Regions from separate parts of the Ewingella allii genome, predicted to be linked through region 3. Evidence: predicted binding sites of a transcription regulator. Region 3 holds the regulator's gene; each other region holds the start of a gene.
What was found. The regulator CRP, encoded in region 3, controls carbon source genes, mostly activating them, when cyclic AMP is high. The targets are predictions, from matches to a motif close to ATGTGANNNNNNTCACAT.

Region 1 (4,388 bases), on a different contig from region 3:
GCGCAGTGCCAAATCTTCGAACTGAGTCTGCGGATGTTCGTACAGTACCCACATGATTTTGGCTGCGTCCATTGGTGAACCCCCACCCAGTGCGATGATCACGTCTGGTTTGAAGGAGTTCATCTGCTCAGCACCTTTGCGAACGATGCTCAACGTTGGGTCAGCCTCCACTTCGAAGAAGACTTCAGTTTCGATGCCGTGACCTTTCAGTACGCTGGTGATCTGGTCGGCATAGCCGGCATTAAACAGGAAACGGTCGGTTACGATAAAGGCGCGTTTTGCACCATCGGTCGCCACTTCTTCCAGAGCGATAGGTAATGAACCGCGACGGAAGTAGATAGATTTCGGAAGTTTATGCCACAACATGTTTTCTGCTCGCTTCGCTACAGTTTTCTTGTTGATCAAATGTTTAGGACCGACGTTTTCAGAGATGGAGTTACCACCCCATGAGCCGCAACCTAAAGTCAGTGATGGAGCAAGTTTGAAGTTGTAGAGGTCACCGATACCACCCTGAGACGCTGGAGTGTTAATTAGGATGCGCGCGGTTTTCATTTTGTCGCCAAAATAGTTTACGCGTTCTGGCTGATTGTCCTGGTCGGTATACAGGCAAGAGGTATGGCCGATACCGCCCATCTCTACCAATTTCTCGGCTTTCTCTACCGCGTCTTCGAAGTTCTTAGCGCGGTACATCGCGAGGGTAGGGGACAGTTTTTCATGAGCAAAAGGCTCTGACTCATCAACGTTTTTCACTTCACCAATTAATACTTTGGTGTGTGAAGGCACTTTGATGCCGGCCATTTCAGCGATTTTAGTCGCTGGCTGACCCACGATAGCGGCATTCAGGCCACCATTTTTCAAGATGATGTCTTGAACTGCTTTCAGCTCTTTGCCTTGCAGCAAGTAACCGCCATGAGTGGAGAAACGCTCACGAACGGCGTCATATACGGAATCAACCACGATAATGGACTGTTCAGAAGCACAGATAACGCCGTTATCGAAGGTTTTGGACATCAGGATAGAAGCAACAACGCGTTTGATGTCAGCGGTTTCATCCACCACAACCGGGGTGTTACCTGCACCTACGCCGATGGCTGGTTTACCAGAGCTGTATGCCGCTTTCACCATGCCTGGACCACCGGTAGCGAGGATCAGGTTGATGTCCGGGTGATGCATAAGTTGGTTGGAAAGCTCAACGCTTGGCTCGTCAATCCAGCCAATCAGGTCTTTTGGTGCGCCCGCCGCGATAGCAGCCTGCAGTACAATATCTGCAGCTTTGTTGGTCGCATTTTTAGCGCGTGGGTGTGGGGAGAAGATAATACCGTTACGGGTTTTTAAGCTGATCAGCGCTTTAAAAATCGCAGTAGAAGTTGGGTTGGTCGTCGGTACGATACCGCAGATGATGCCGATAGGTTCAGCGATAGTGATGGTGCCGAAGGTGTCATCTTGTGACAGGATACCGCAGGTTTTTTCGTCTTTGTAAGCGTTGTAGATGTATTCAGAGGCGAAGTGGTTTTTGATGACTTTGTCTTCAACAATCCCCATTCCAGATTCTTCAACAGCCAGTTTCGCAAGTAAGATACGGGCATCAGCAGCGGCCAACGCGGCGGCACTAAAGATCTTATCAACTTGCTCTTGGGTGAAGTTAGCATATTCGCGCTGGGCTTTTTTGACTCGTGCTACGAGTGCGTTCAATTCAGCGACATTTGTTACAGCCATAATGCTCTCCTGATAAAGTTAAACTCTTTTAGTAAATAATCCGCCAGAATTCAGTATAGCTGTGCTATGACATACCGTCCGATACAAATTTACACATTTATTATCAGTCGGTTGCATCTGTCTCATTATTTGCTCAAACAGCTTTTAATAAGGTTGAACATCCTGTAGGAGAAAACGAGTTAACTTCGCCAGCTTGCAAGGTGTTTATCCTGTCGCCTACTCACTGACTACGTGAAAAGCATACTCACTTGGGGGCAGGCGATTTTTGATCTGGATCACTAAAGTGACTTGCTGACACCTTTCAGCAGGCCATTGATGAGATTGGTTATCATTAACCCGTTTTTATTTAACAAAATGTGCGAATTTTGGTCGGATTGACCCCTATTATTTTTAACATTAGCATGAATCACTGCTTATATTAAAAAATCTGGTGGTACGCGCTAAAAAGTCTCGTGGAATCCCAGCGCCAATTACAGTACATTAGCGCCCATTGAAACCTTCCTCTTCTGGCGTGTTGTGCGGAGTTCTGCGTGAGCCAATCTCTGTTAGATCTTTCAGGCTATATTAAATTTTTCGTCGGGCTATTCGCATTGGTTAACCCCGTGGGGATCTTGCCGGTCTTTATTAGCATGACCAGCTACCAAGCCGCCGCCGGTAGAAATAAAACCAATATGACCGCCAACCTGTCGGTTGCCATTATATTGTGGACAGCTTTATTCCTCGGCGACGCCATTTTGCATATCTTCGGCATCTCTATTGATTCTTTCCGTATCGCGGGCGGCATTTTGGTGGTGTCCATTGCGATGTCGATGATTAGCGGGAAGTTAGGCGAGGATAAACAGAACAAGCAGGAGAAGTCGGAAACGGCGATCCGCGAAAACGTCGGGGTTGTGCCATTAGCGTTACCTTTAATGGCGGGGCCGGGTGCCATCAGTTCGACCATTGTCTGGAGTTCACGTTTCCACGGCTGGCAGAACCTGTTGGGTTTGACCGTAGCCATTGCGCTCTTTGCTTTCAGCTGTTGGTTGCTGTTCCGCGCGGCACCTTTATTGGTGAGACTGCTTGGACAGACCGGCATTAACGTCATCACCCGTATTATGGGCTTGCTGCTGATGTCGCTGGGTATTGAGTTTATCGTGACCGGGATTAAAGCTATTTTCCCTGGTCTGCTGCAATAATATTCTTTGGGCTACTCTTTATCTTTCTAAACATTCGGTTATTTGTGTCTACTGTATTAACTTTGCTAATAACCGAATGCCTCAATATAGTGCAACTAATGACTTATTTATGACCAGTTGCACCTAAATGTGGCTTAAACTCCTTTCCTGAGCCTATTTATAACTCAAACAGCTATTTCTATACGTTTCCCTCCCCAAAAAATCCCTTTTTTATGACTTTCTCTGCCCGAATCGATGTTAATTTAACCACATCATTCTGTAGGGCTTGTGCATGCTGTATCGAGATGTTATTAGTGTTTACTCTGTCAGAAACAGCCATTTATTCTTCAAACCTACAAAATGTTAACTTTTTGTATCAGTCGAATTTTTAAACAGAAGCGTAAGATGGTTGTAGGTTGTAAATCGGTTAAAACAGAATAAAAACAACACGTTATATAAGATCCTCTTACTGGCATGCCAGACGGCTAAATGACTTCCAAGCCCAGTAAAGGAGAAACGCGTAACATTTTCGCAAAATTTATTGGCGCAGTTAACAGGCTTCTGATAATTTTCGGGACGTCTTCACAAATGGAAAGTTGTTTCGGGCTTATGCCGAAGTGAGAATGGATCTTGCAAAGAGATTTAAATTTAGCAATTTCATTTGTTGTTGGAGAATGTCGTGGTCGAAACTTTGCATCCTTACAGAGCCAACGCGCTTTTAGTGTCACTGCTTTTCCCAAAAGCACTCCTTGGCACTGTTGATGCATGTCTTCGTTTAAGTCAGAAACGCTGCACATTAGTTCCCATTAAAATTCTTTTTTCAGGCTGCTAAAAACTGCAGTCCGAGAGTGTTCGTCTGAAATTGCATTGTTAAGTCAAATTAAGCATTAGCCTGCCGTGTTTGAAAAAGGTATTACCACACTGCGTGAAATACTAATCAACAGGGCGAGCAAAAGGAGCGGGGTCTTCCTTAAAGGATCTCTGAAGATGAAAGACGATTAACAGTCTCAAACTTCAAAAGTTAGAAATGTAGTAGGTGATAGTCGTCTTATTCACAGCGACTAAATACATGCGGTTTTTCTATCGGGTAATTCGTTCCTGCCCGCGATTAACCAAAAGCCCAGCAAGGGTTTATCTTGCTCCATCGTGCGCAAGTTCATAATAAAAACTGGAGTTGAATATAAAATGACCAACATCACAAAGAAAACTATCCTCGCTGCCTGCGTATTAGCAGCATTGGGCGTGGCGACCGCGGGAAGCGCTTTTGCTGCTACCGTTCCAGCCGGTGTGCAACTGGCTGACAAACAAGAACTGGTTCGTAACAACGGTTCTGAAGTGCAATCCCTTGACCCACATAAAGTGGAAGGTGTGCCAGAGTCCAACGTTATCCGTGACCTGCTGGAAGGCCTGGTTAACACCTCTAACGCTGACGGCCACGTGATCCCAGGCGTAGCTGAAACTTGGGACAACAAAGACTTTAAAGTGTGGACTTTCCACCTGCGTAAAGACGCTAAA
Region 2 (4,388 bases), on a different contig from region 3:
GGTCAACAAGAAAAACTAGAGAATCTCGTCAACCGCTATTTATTTGGCTAAGCCCCATAAGATATAAAATCTGCTTCGCCCGGCATGATAATTGCTGGGCGAAGCAGACTCATGCAGCAGCCTACAGGGAGAGAAGTGTTTATGTATCTCGGTATCGATCTTGGCACGTCGGGTGTCAAAGCCATCTTACTTAACGAACAAGGTCAGGTCGTGGCTACGCACACGGAACCTCTACCCCTTTCCCGCCCTCACCCTTTGTGGTCGGAGCAAGATCCCGCAGACTGGTGGACAGCCACCGATAACTCACTTCTCGCGTTGGGGGCTGAACATAACCTTGCCACAGTTAAGGCCCTTGGGCTGACGGGACAAATGCACGGCGCCACGCTGTTAGATCAGCAGGGGCAAGTGCTGCGTCCGGCCATTTTGTGGAACGACGGGCGTAGCGCCAAGCAGTGTCAGGCGCTTGAAAAGGCAGTGCCCAACTCGCGGGAAATCACGGGCAATATTATGATGCCGGGCTTTACCGCGCCGAAGTTGGCATGGGTCAAGCAATTCGAACCTGATATTTTCAGTCGCATCGACAAAGTGCTGCTGCCGAAAGACTATCTGCGTTGGCGCATGACCGACGTGTTTGCCAGTGATATGTCAGATGCCGCAGGCACGATGTGGTTGAACGTCGCCAAACGAGACTGGAGCGATGAGATACTCGCCGCCTGTAGCCTTTCGCGCAAACAAATGCCACGCCTGTTTGAAGGCAATCAGATCACAGGCGAGCTGAGTGCCGAACTGGCTCAGCGTTGGGGTATCGCACGCGTGCCGGTGGTCGCAGGCGGAGGAGATAACGCAGCCGGTGCGGTGGGCGTTGGCCTCTATCGGGCAGGCCAGGCGATGCTGTCACTCGGCACATCGGGCGTCTATTTTGCAGTTAGCGAAGGCTTCCTCAGTAATCCGCAGCAGGCGGTGCACAGCTTCTGTCACGCCTTGCCCAATAAATGGCATCTGATGTCGGTAATGCTGAGCGCCGCTTCTTGTCTGGACTGGGCGGTAAAGCTAACGGGGATGGACTCGGTAGCGAGTCTGCTTAAGCTGGTTGAAGAATCGACGCCGGCCCAAAGCCCTGTCTGGTTCTTGCCCTATCTTTCTGGCGAGCGCACGCCGCACAATAATCCGAACGCTACCGGAACCCTGTTTGGCTTAACACATGAACACGGCCCGGCCGATATTGGTCGGGCCGTATTAGAAGGCGTAGGATTCGCCCTCGCAGAAGGTATGGATGCCCTTCACGCCACGGGCCTGAAACCTGATTCCATCACTCTTATAGGCGGTGGGGCACGCAGTGCCTATTGGCGGCAAATGCTGGCGGATATCAGCGGGCTGACGCTGGAGTATCGAACCGGCGGCGATGTTGGACCAGCCCTTGGTGCAGCGCGTTTGGCGCAGTTGGCGATGAACCCGAATAAGTCAATGGAAGAGCTGCTACCTGAGTTACCATTGGAACAAACGCATCGCCCTGACGCTGCAAAGCAGCAGTGCTATCTTGAACGACGAAAAATCTTCCACGAGCTTTATCAAAGCCTGCTGCCCTTAATGAAATGAGCCACCACGTGCCCTTTTATCGTTTCAAAGGGCACGCGGACGTTCTGTCAACCACGTCAAAGCTGAGATAAAGCTGCAAAGTTACATTAAGTACGTTTCCAAAATGGCATACACTTCATGCATTAATTTCATACTCCTTTTTGTGGTGCAGATCACAGTTTAATTGTATGATGAATGCGTCACCTTACTGGGATGAAGGCTATGCGCGACGTATTAACTTTGCTTTTACAATATATAAGGTCATTTATTTTGATCTATGCCTGCTTATACGCTGGCATCGGAATTTCATCACTGCTGCCAATCAGCATTCCCGGCAGCATTATCGGCATGCTGATCCTTTTCTGCCTGCTTTCGACGCAAGTTTTGCCTTATCGCTGGGTGAAGCCAGGCTGTAATGTGCTCATCCGCTACATGGCCCTGCTCTTCGTACCCATCGGTGTCGGGGTGATGACCTATTACGATATGCTGCGCGCCCAGTTCGGCCCTCTGGTGGTTTCTTGTCTGGTCAGCACTTTAGTCGTACTGGTGATCACGGCTTACTGCTCGCACTTTATTCATCGTGAAAAGCCGCTGGATAATGACGCGGAGGAGAAATCATGATCGACATTCTCTGGTCGTTACCTTTAACGCTGCTGGTATTTTTCGCCACCCGCAAGCTGGCTATCAAGCTCAAACTTCCGCTGTTGAATCCGTTGCTGATGTCGATGGTGGTGATCATCCCACTACTGTTAGTGACCAACATTCCCTACGCCCGTTATTTTGCTGGCAGTAAGATTCTGAATGACCTGCTACAACCGGCGGTGGTGGCGCTGGCTTTCCCGCTGTATGAGCAGTTGCACCAGATACGCGCCCGCTGGAAGTCGATCATCAGCGTCTGTTTTATTGGCAGTATGGTGGCGATGACCAGCGGCACGGCGATAGCCTTGTGGATGGGCGCGACGCCTGAATTGGCCGCCTCAATATTACCAAAATCTGTGACCACGCCGATTGCCATGGCAACGGCTCACTCGATCAACGGCATCCCGGCGATTAGCGCAGTCTGCGTGATTTTCGTAGGTATTCTTGGCGCGGTGTTTGGTCACAGTATTTTGAATGTCCTGAAAATCACCACCAAAACCTCACGCGGTTTAGCCATGGGTACCGCCTCCCACGCCCTAGGCACGGCCCGCGCCGCAGAAGTTGATTTTCAAGAAGGTGCCTTTAGCTCGCTGGCACTGGTGATATGCGGGATCATGACGTCGCTTATTGCACCTTTCCTGTTTCCGGTGCTGCTGGCAATGTTTGGGTAAAGCAGATCATTGGGTTTTGCTTTGCTCCCTCTCCTTTTTAAGGAGAGGGCTGGGGTGAGGTTTGCCTCATTGAGCACGATTTAAACCACTCCTCATCCCAGCCTGACCTAACCCACTGAAACGGCACGGTGTAATTGCCAGTAGGTCGCGTTCAGAAGTGACGCCGAGCAAGAGGTGGAAAACCGCGTGGCTTTTTACGCGGGTTGTAATCCCGCAGCGAGGGAACCGCCTAAGCGGCGGCATTTCGCGGCTATCACTTAGCTACCTGAAACACGTCCATCCCCCCCTGCGTAGCCTCGATCCTCCAGCACTAAAGAGCGTGGGTGTCCAGAGGGCGCGCGCTTTCGCGCCTTCTGGGCCAGTTTGCGTGGCAACGCAAGGTCTTGAATTTAAATTTGAATTTGAATTCAAACCCAAAGATGCAATTGAAAATAAAAAGTGTATGTCACCCTGCCCTTAGGCTGACAAAGTGACATACAAACTGAACGCACCCGGTTTAAGTACGCTCAGAAAAGGTGTAGATGAGAAGGAGCCAGCAGGCCCCTTTCAGTGAGACGTTTTAGACCTGAATTCGCGGGAAATTAAGAATTCATTTGGAACAGCGACAGCCCTTGCATACTGGTAAAGGTTTTATAGGACGCCTGTAGTGCGACTTGCTGCAAGCTGTATTGCGAAATAGCCGCCGTCCAGTCGGTGCCGACCAGCGCGTTGAGCTTATCGCCGTTAATCAGCTTGGTGTCGTCGCCCATCGAATCCAGCTTATCCAACTCGTCCAGCTGGGTACCCAACTGAGAGCGCACGGACAGCACGTTGTTCAGCGAGTTCGACAGGCCGCGGTTGCTTTTGTCGATGGCTGCCGTGTAATCAGAAAGGCTAGCGAAATTAGCTTTTGGCGTTTTCAACGCGGCGATAGCGCCGTCGATGGTTTTGAAGATATCGGTCTGGCTTGGCGTGCCGTCCGGCTCTTTCACTGGGTTAGACGTCAGCGTGTTAAATACCTGAGTACCGGTGTGGCTGATGGTCATGGTACGGCTGGCATCAACCTGCTGGGAAATCGCTTCATCCCCACCGCTATAGGTCACTGCCCCCGTCGTTGCATCCACGCTGTACGGCGGCTTATCACTTTTGTAACCGCCAAAGATATAGCGCCCGTTACCGTCTGTGCTGTTTGCCATATTGACGATTTGGTCTTTGATACCCTGCAATTTGGTCGCCAATGACGCGCGGTCATCATCACTCAACGCACCGTCTCCGGCGTTAACGATCAGGCTCTGCGCGCTCTGAATTGCGGTGGTGACGTTGTTCAGGATGTTCTCTTCCTGACTCATATTCTGGTTCGCGAAGGTACGCGCGATGGCGTATTGATCGTTCTGCGCCTGCGCCTGTTGAACCATAATCGCCTGCGAGGCGGCCAACGGGTCATCCGACGGCTTGTTCACCCGATTTCCGGTAGAGAGCTGCACACCGGTATCCTGCCACAGCGACTGAGCATTCGAGACGCTG
Region 3 (4,388 bases):
CGGCGGTCATCGCCAGCCCGGCGGAGGAGAGCAGGATGGATTGCGCAAAGGTGCGCTGCTCGAGGGCGAAATTCGCCACCACGGCTTTGGCACATGACGTTGGGTAACCCGAATGACCCACGCCCGCCAGAAAGCGAAAGCAAATCAGCAGCCCGAGGCCAAACCCGAGCAGGCCAAAGCACAGCGCGAAGCCGCCGAGCATAAACAGGGAGAGGATCAGTACCTTTTTAAAGCCGATACGGTCGTTGAGCCAGCCCGCGGGGATTTGGAACAGAGAATAAGCCAGAAAGAAGATACCGGTGATATACCCCAGTTGTTCGGGCTGAAGATTGAATTCCTTTTCGATTGGCAATAGCGCAAAACCAATGACGGTTTTGTCGATATAAACCAACACATAACCTATAAACAGCAAGAAAATCATTAAAGAACGATTTTTCACAGCTGATATCCTTTTTGTTATACCCATGAGGCACTTATCACGAGACGTGAAAGCTCAGAAATGCGACCTGCGTCACTTTATGAATAAATAACAACTAGTTAGACGCTTCGCTCTGAACCTATCAGCTTTATTCTTGCGCCATAAGATGCAATTTTCAGCAGTGTGATGCTTTTTTGGCATAGGGGACCAGGGATGAAATATCTTCCAAAATTACAGCAGTTGAGAACCTTCCAGCAGGTGATCCGTAGCGGCAGTATTCGCGGCGCGGCGCGGGCGATGAATCAATCCCAACCGGCGGTAAGCCGCTCATTGCGCGAGCTGGAGCAGGTGCTGGACACCCAGCTTATCGTGCGCGGCAATCAGGGGATGATGCTGACGGAAACGGGGCGCGCCTTTGCCCAGCGCATGCAGTTTATTCTGGAGGAGCTGGAGCGGGCCGCCGCCGAGATTCAGCAGATGAATCACTTTTCGCAAGGTTCGGTAGCCATGGGCTGCTCGTCGCTGCTGGCCCTAACGGTCTTTCCGCCTCTGGCCGACAGCTTTACCGAGCAGTTCCCACAGACCAAGCTGCTGGTGAAAGAGGGGCAGCTTTCCATGTTGCTTCCCGCCCTGCGCGAGGGGCGTCTCGACTTTGCCGTCGGCAGCGCCGGGCCGGGATTGCCGCTGGAGGATTTGATTCGTGAGCCGCTGTTTCGCGCCCCCTTTGGCGTGCTGGCGCGGCGCGGGCACCCTCTGGCACAGGCGAAAACCTTAGATGAGCTACAGGGCGCGCGCTGGGTCTTTCCTGAAACGGATATGGGCTATTACCGACAGCTACAGTTGACCATGGCGGCGTTTTATCAGGCTGGCCCGGCACCATTGCGCACGGATTCCGTGGTTTGCGGGCTGAATATGGTGTTGCAGTCGGATTATCTGACCATTGTGGCGCGCGCGATGTACGCCCCTTTTCATCTGGAGGACAAACTCTGCTTGCTGGACATTGATACTCTGCCGGAGGCGGAATACTGCGTATTCTATTCGCAAAAATCGCCGCTAACCTTTGCGGCGCGGCGATTCTTAGAGTTATTGCGGCTGAAGTGTCAGCAGTACCCTTGGTAACGCTTATTCCGCTTCGACGATTTCAAAGCTGTGGGTGATGGTGGCGGCTTTGCCCAGCATCAATGAAACAGAACAGTATTTCTCGGCGGACAAGGCCACGGCGCGCTCGACCACTTTGTCAGTCAAATCTTTGCCGCTGACAATAAAATGCAGGTTGATGCGCGTGAACAGGCGCGGTGCTTCTTCGCGGCGTTCTGAGGTCAGTTTCACTTCGCAATTGTGCACCTCGTTGCGACCTTTTTGCAGAATCGACACCACGTCGATGGCGCTGCAACCTCCCGCAGACATCAGCAACATTTCCATCGGGCTTGGGGCCTTGTCGCCCGCATTGCCGTCCATCAGAACCTGATGTCCAGAGGCGGATTCACCCAAAAATGTCAGCCCTTCAACCCATTTTACCCGTGCCTGCATGTGCCATACTCCTGATGCGTTTATGAAGCAGAAATTTCCTTCAGACTACTCTTTTAGAAAAAAACCGGCAACGTAACCCGATCGCCATCATGCTGAAGCGAGACAACAGAAGACACCCGCGCAAACCTGTGCTACAAACAAAGCCGTTACACACTGTTTCAGTAAATTGCGGTGATGGGTTTGTGGTTTTCACTCTGAAGCCACGGTGTTAACAGAAATATTCAGATTCTTGTTTCACTCCGACTCCCGCTTGCAGCATTGCTGGACAGTTCATATGCTAAAAGGGCGCGTATTTAAAGACGCCGTACAGGGAACTCTGAGCCCTGTGATTTTGGGCAGCGATAACAACAGAGGATAATAGCAAATGGTTCTCGGCAAGCCACAAACAGACCCTACTCTCGAATGGTTCCTGTCTCACTGTCATATACATAAGTATCCTTCTAAAAGTACGCTGATTCACCAAGGTGAAAAGGCCGAAACGCTTTACTACATCGTGAAAGGGTCGGTTGCCGTCCTGATTAAAGATGAAGAAGGCAAAGAGATGATACTGTCCTACCTGAATCAAGGTGACTTCATCGGCGAGCTGGGACTCTTCGAAGAAGGTCAGGAACGTAGTGCTTGGGTTCGTGCAAAAACTGCCTGCGAAGTGGCTGAAATTTCCTATAAAAAATTCCGCCAGTTGATTCAGGTTAATCCGGACATTCTGATGCGCTTATCCGCTCAGATGGCGACACGCCTGCAAGTAACCTCTGAGAAAGTCGGTAACCTGGCTTTCCTCGACGTTACCGGCCGTATCGCGCAGACCTTGCTGAATCTGGCAAAACAACCGGATGCGATGACTCACCCAGACGGGATGCAGATCAAAATCACTCGTCAGGAAATTGGCCAGATCGTGGGTTGCTCCCGCGAAACCGTTGGTCGAATTCTAAAAATGCTGGAAGATCAGAGCCTGATCTCCGCTCACGGTAAAACGATTGTCGTTTACGGCACACGTTAATTCCCTGAGAAACGGCGCGGCAGGCAACTGTCGCGCCGTTTTTATTGGAGCCTAGGGAGACTGATTGATAGTGCGTGTTAAGCAGCAACGCATGAGATTGTGGCGTCGGTTTTTCTATCATCCCGAGGTCAACTACGCGCTACGCCAGACGCTGGTACTGGCAATTCCGGTCGCTATCGGCTGGATGTTCGGCCAGTTGCAAATGGGCCTGCTGTTCTCGCTGGTGCCCGCCTGCTGCAACATTTCTGGTCTGGATACTCCCCACAAACGCTTTTTCAAACGCCTGATTGTCGGCGGCTCTCTGTTTGCATTCGGCAGCGTGATGCTGCAACTGATGCTGGTGAATTGGCACATTCCCCTGCCCCTTATTATGTTATCGCTGGCGCTGATTATTGGCGTGACCGGCGAGATTGGCCCACTGCACGCGCGTTTACTGCCGGGTGCGCTGGTGGCCACCATTTTCACCCTGAGCATGGCCGGGCTGGTGCCCATCTGGCACGCGCCGCTGCTGTATATCGTCGGCACTGCGTGGTACGGGCTGTTTAACTGGGTTTGGTTTCGCCTCTCTGAAGAGCAACCAATGCGCGAAACCCTCAGCCAGCTTTATATCCAGCTGGCCGACTATTTCGAAGCCAAATACAGCCTGCTCACCCAACACACCGATCCGGAAACCGCGCTGCCGCCGCTGCTGAAACGCCAGCAGCAGGTGATCGATCTGATCGCCCTGCTCTACCAGCAATTGCACATGTTGCCGCAGCAGGGGCATCACCAGCACAAGAGGCTGTTTCAGCGTTTTCAGGTGGCGCTCGATTTACAGGAGCACATCGCCGTCAGCCTGCATTTGCCCGAAGAAGTGCAGAAGCTGGTGGAAGAGAGCCACGCCGAGGCGGTGATTCGCCGCAATGCGCAGGTGATCGCCGCCCGTCTGCGAGTGATCGCCGATGACATTCTCTATCACCGCCGCTCGGACCGTTTCAACATGACCAATGAACTCGCGGCGCTGGAGAAAATTGCCTCGCGCTATCGCGATAACCCGGTCGGCCAATTCTGTTATTACCACTTTAGCCGTATTGCTCGCTTGCTGCGCACTCAGCGCCCACTCTACCGCCGCGACCTAATGCAGACGCAAAACCGCCTGCCGTTCTGGCCTGCGCTGAAAAGCTATCTCTCTTTTAAATCCGCCGCGCTACGCAATGCCGCCCGGCTGGGCGTGATGCTGGCTATTGGCAGCAGTCTCGGGCTGTTTTTCAATTTGCCGAAGCCCTATTGGATTTTGATGACGGTGATGTTGGTCAGCCAAAACGGCTACAACGCCACGCGGGTGCGGATCCAGCACCGTGCGCTCGGCACGCTGGTTGGGCTGCTGGTCGCCTCGGGGCTGTTGCAGTTGCAGCTTCCCGAAAGCGTTACCCTACTGAGCATGCTGGTGATCACCGTGGTGTC

Region 1: a site for CRP is predicted at 1,980-1,997, ahead of adhE (bifunctional acetaldehyde-CoA/alcohol dehydrogenase). Genes of this name have one in related genera too.
Region 2: a site for CRP is predicted at 1,737-1,754, ahead of SBO83_RS06510 (CidA/LrgA family protein). Genes of this name have one in related genera too.

What each region holds. Positions count from the first base shown of each region.
Region 1 covers NZ_JAWUDN010000001.1:733,112-737,499, forward strand. The annotation lists gene adhE (bifunctional acetaldehyde-CoA/alcohol dehydrogenase) at 1-1,716, opposite strand, end outside; gene SBO83_RS03575 (YchE family NAAT transporter) at 2,247-2,894, shown strand; gene oppA (oligopeptide ABC transporter substrate-binding protein OppA) at 4,059-4,388, shown strand, end outside.
Region 2 covers NZ_JAWUDN010000001.1:1,364,770-1,369,157, forward strand. The annotation lists gene xylA (xylose isomerase) at 1-51, shown strand, start outside; gene xylB (xylulokinase) at 142-1,596, shown strand; gene SBO83_RS06510 (CidA/LrgA family protein) at 1,798-2,196, shown strand; gene SBO83_RS06515 (CidB/LrgB family autolysis modulator) at 2,193-2,885, shown strand; gene flgL (flagellar hook-associated protein FlgL) at 3,467-4,388, opposite strand, start outside.
Region 3 covers NZ_JAWUDN010000005.1:306,653-311,040, reverse strand. The annotation lists gene SBO83_RS13805 (MFS transporter) at 1-439, opposite strand, end outside; gene SBO83_RS13800 (LysR substrate-binding domain-containing protein) at 632-1,537, shown strand; gene SBO83_RS13795 (OsmC family protein) at 1,541-1,948, opposite strand; gene crp (cAMP-activated global transcriptional regulator CRP) at 2,313-2,945, shown strand; gene SBO83_RS13785 (YccS/YhfK family putative transporter) at 3,043-4,388, shown strand, end outside.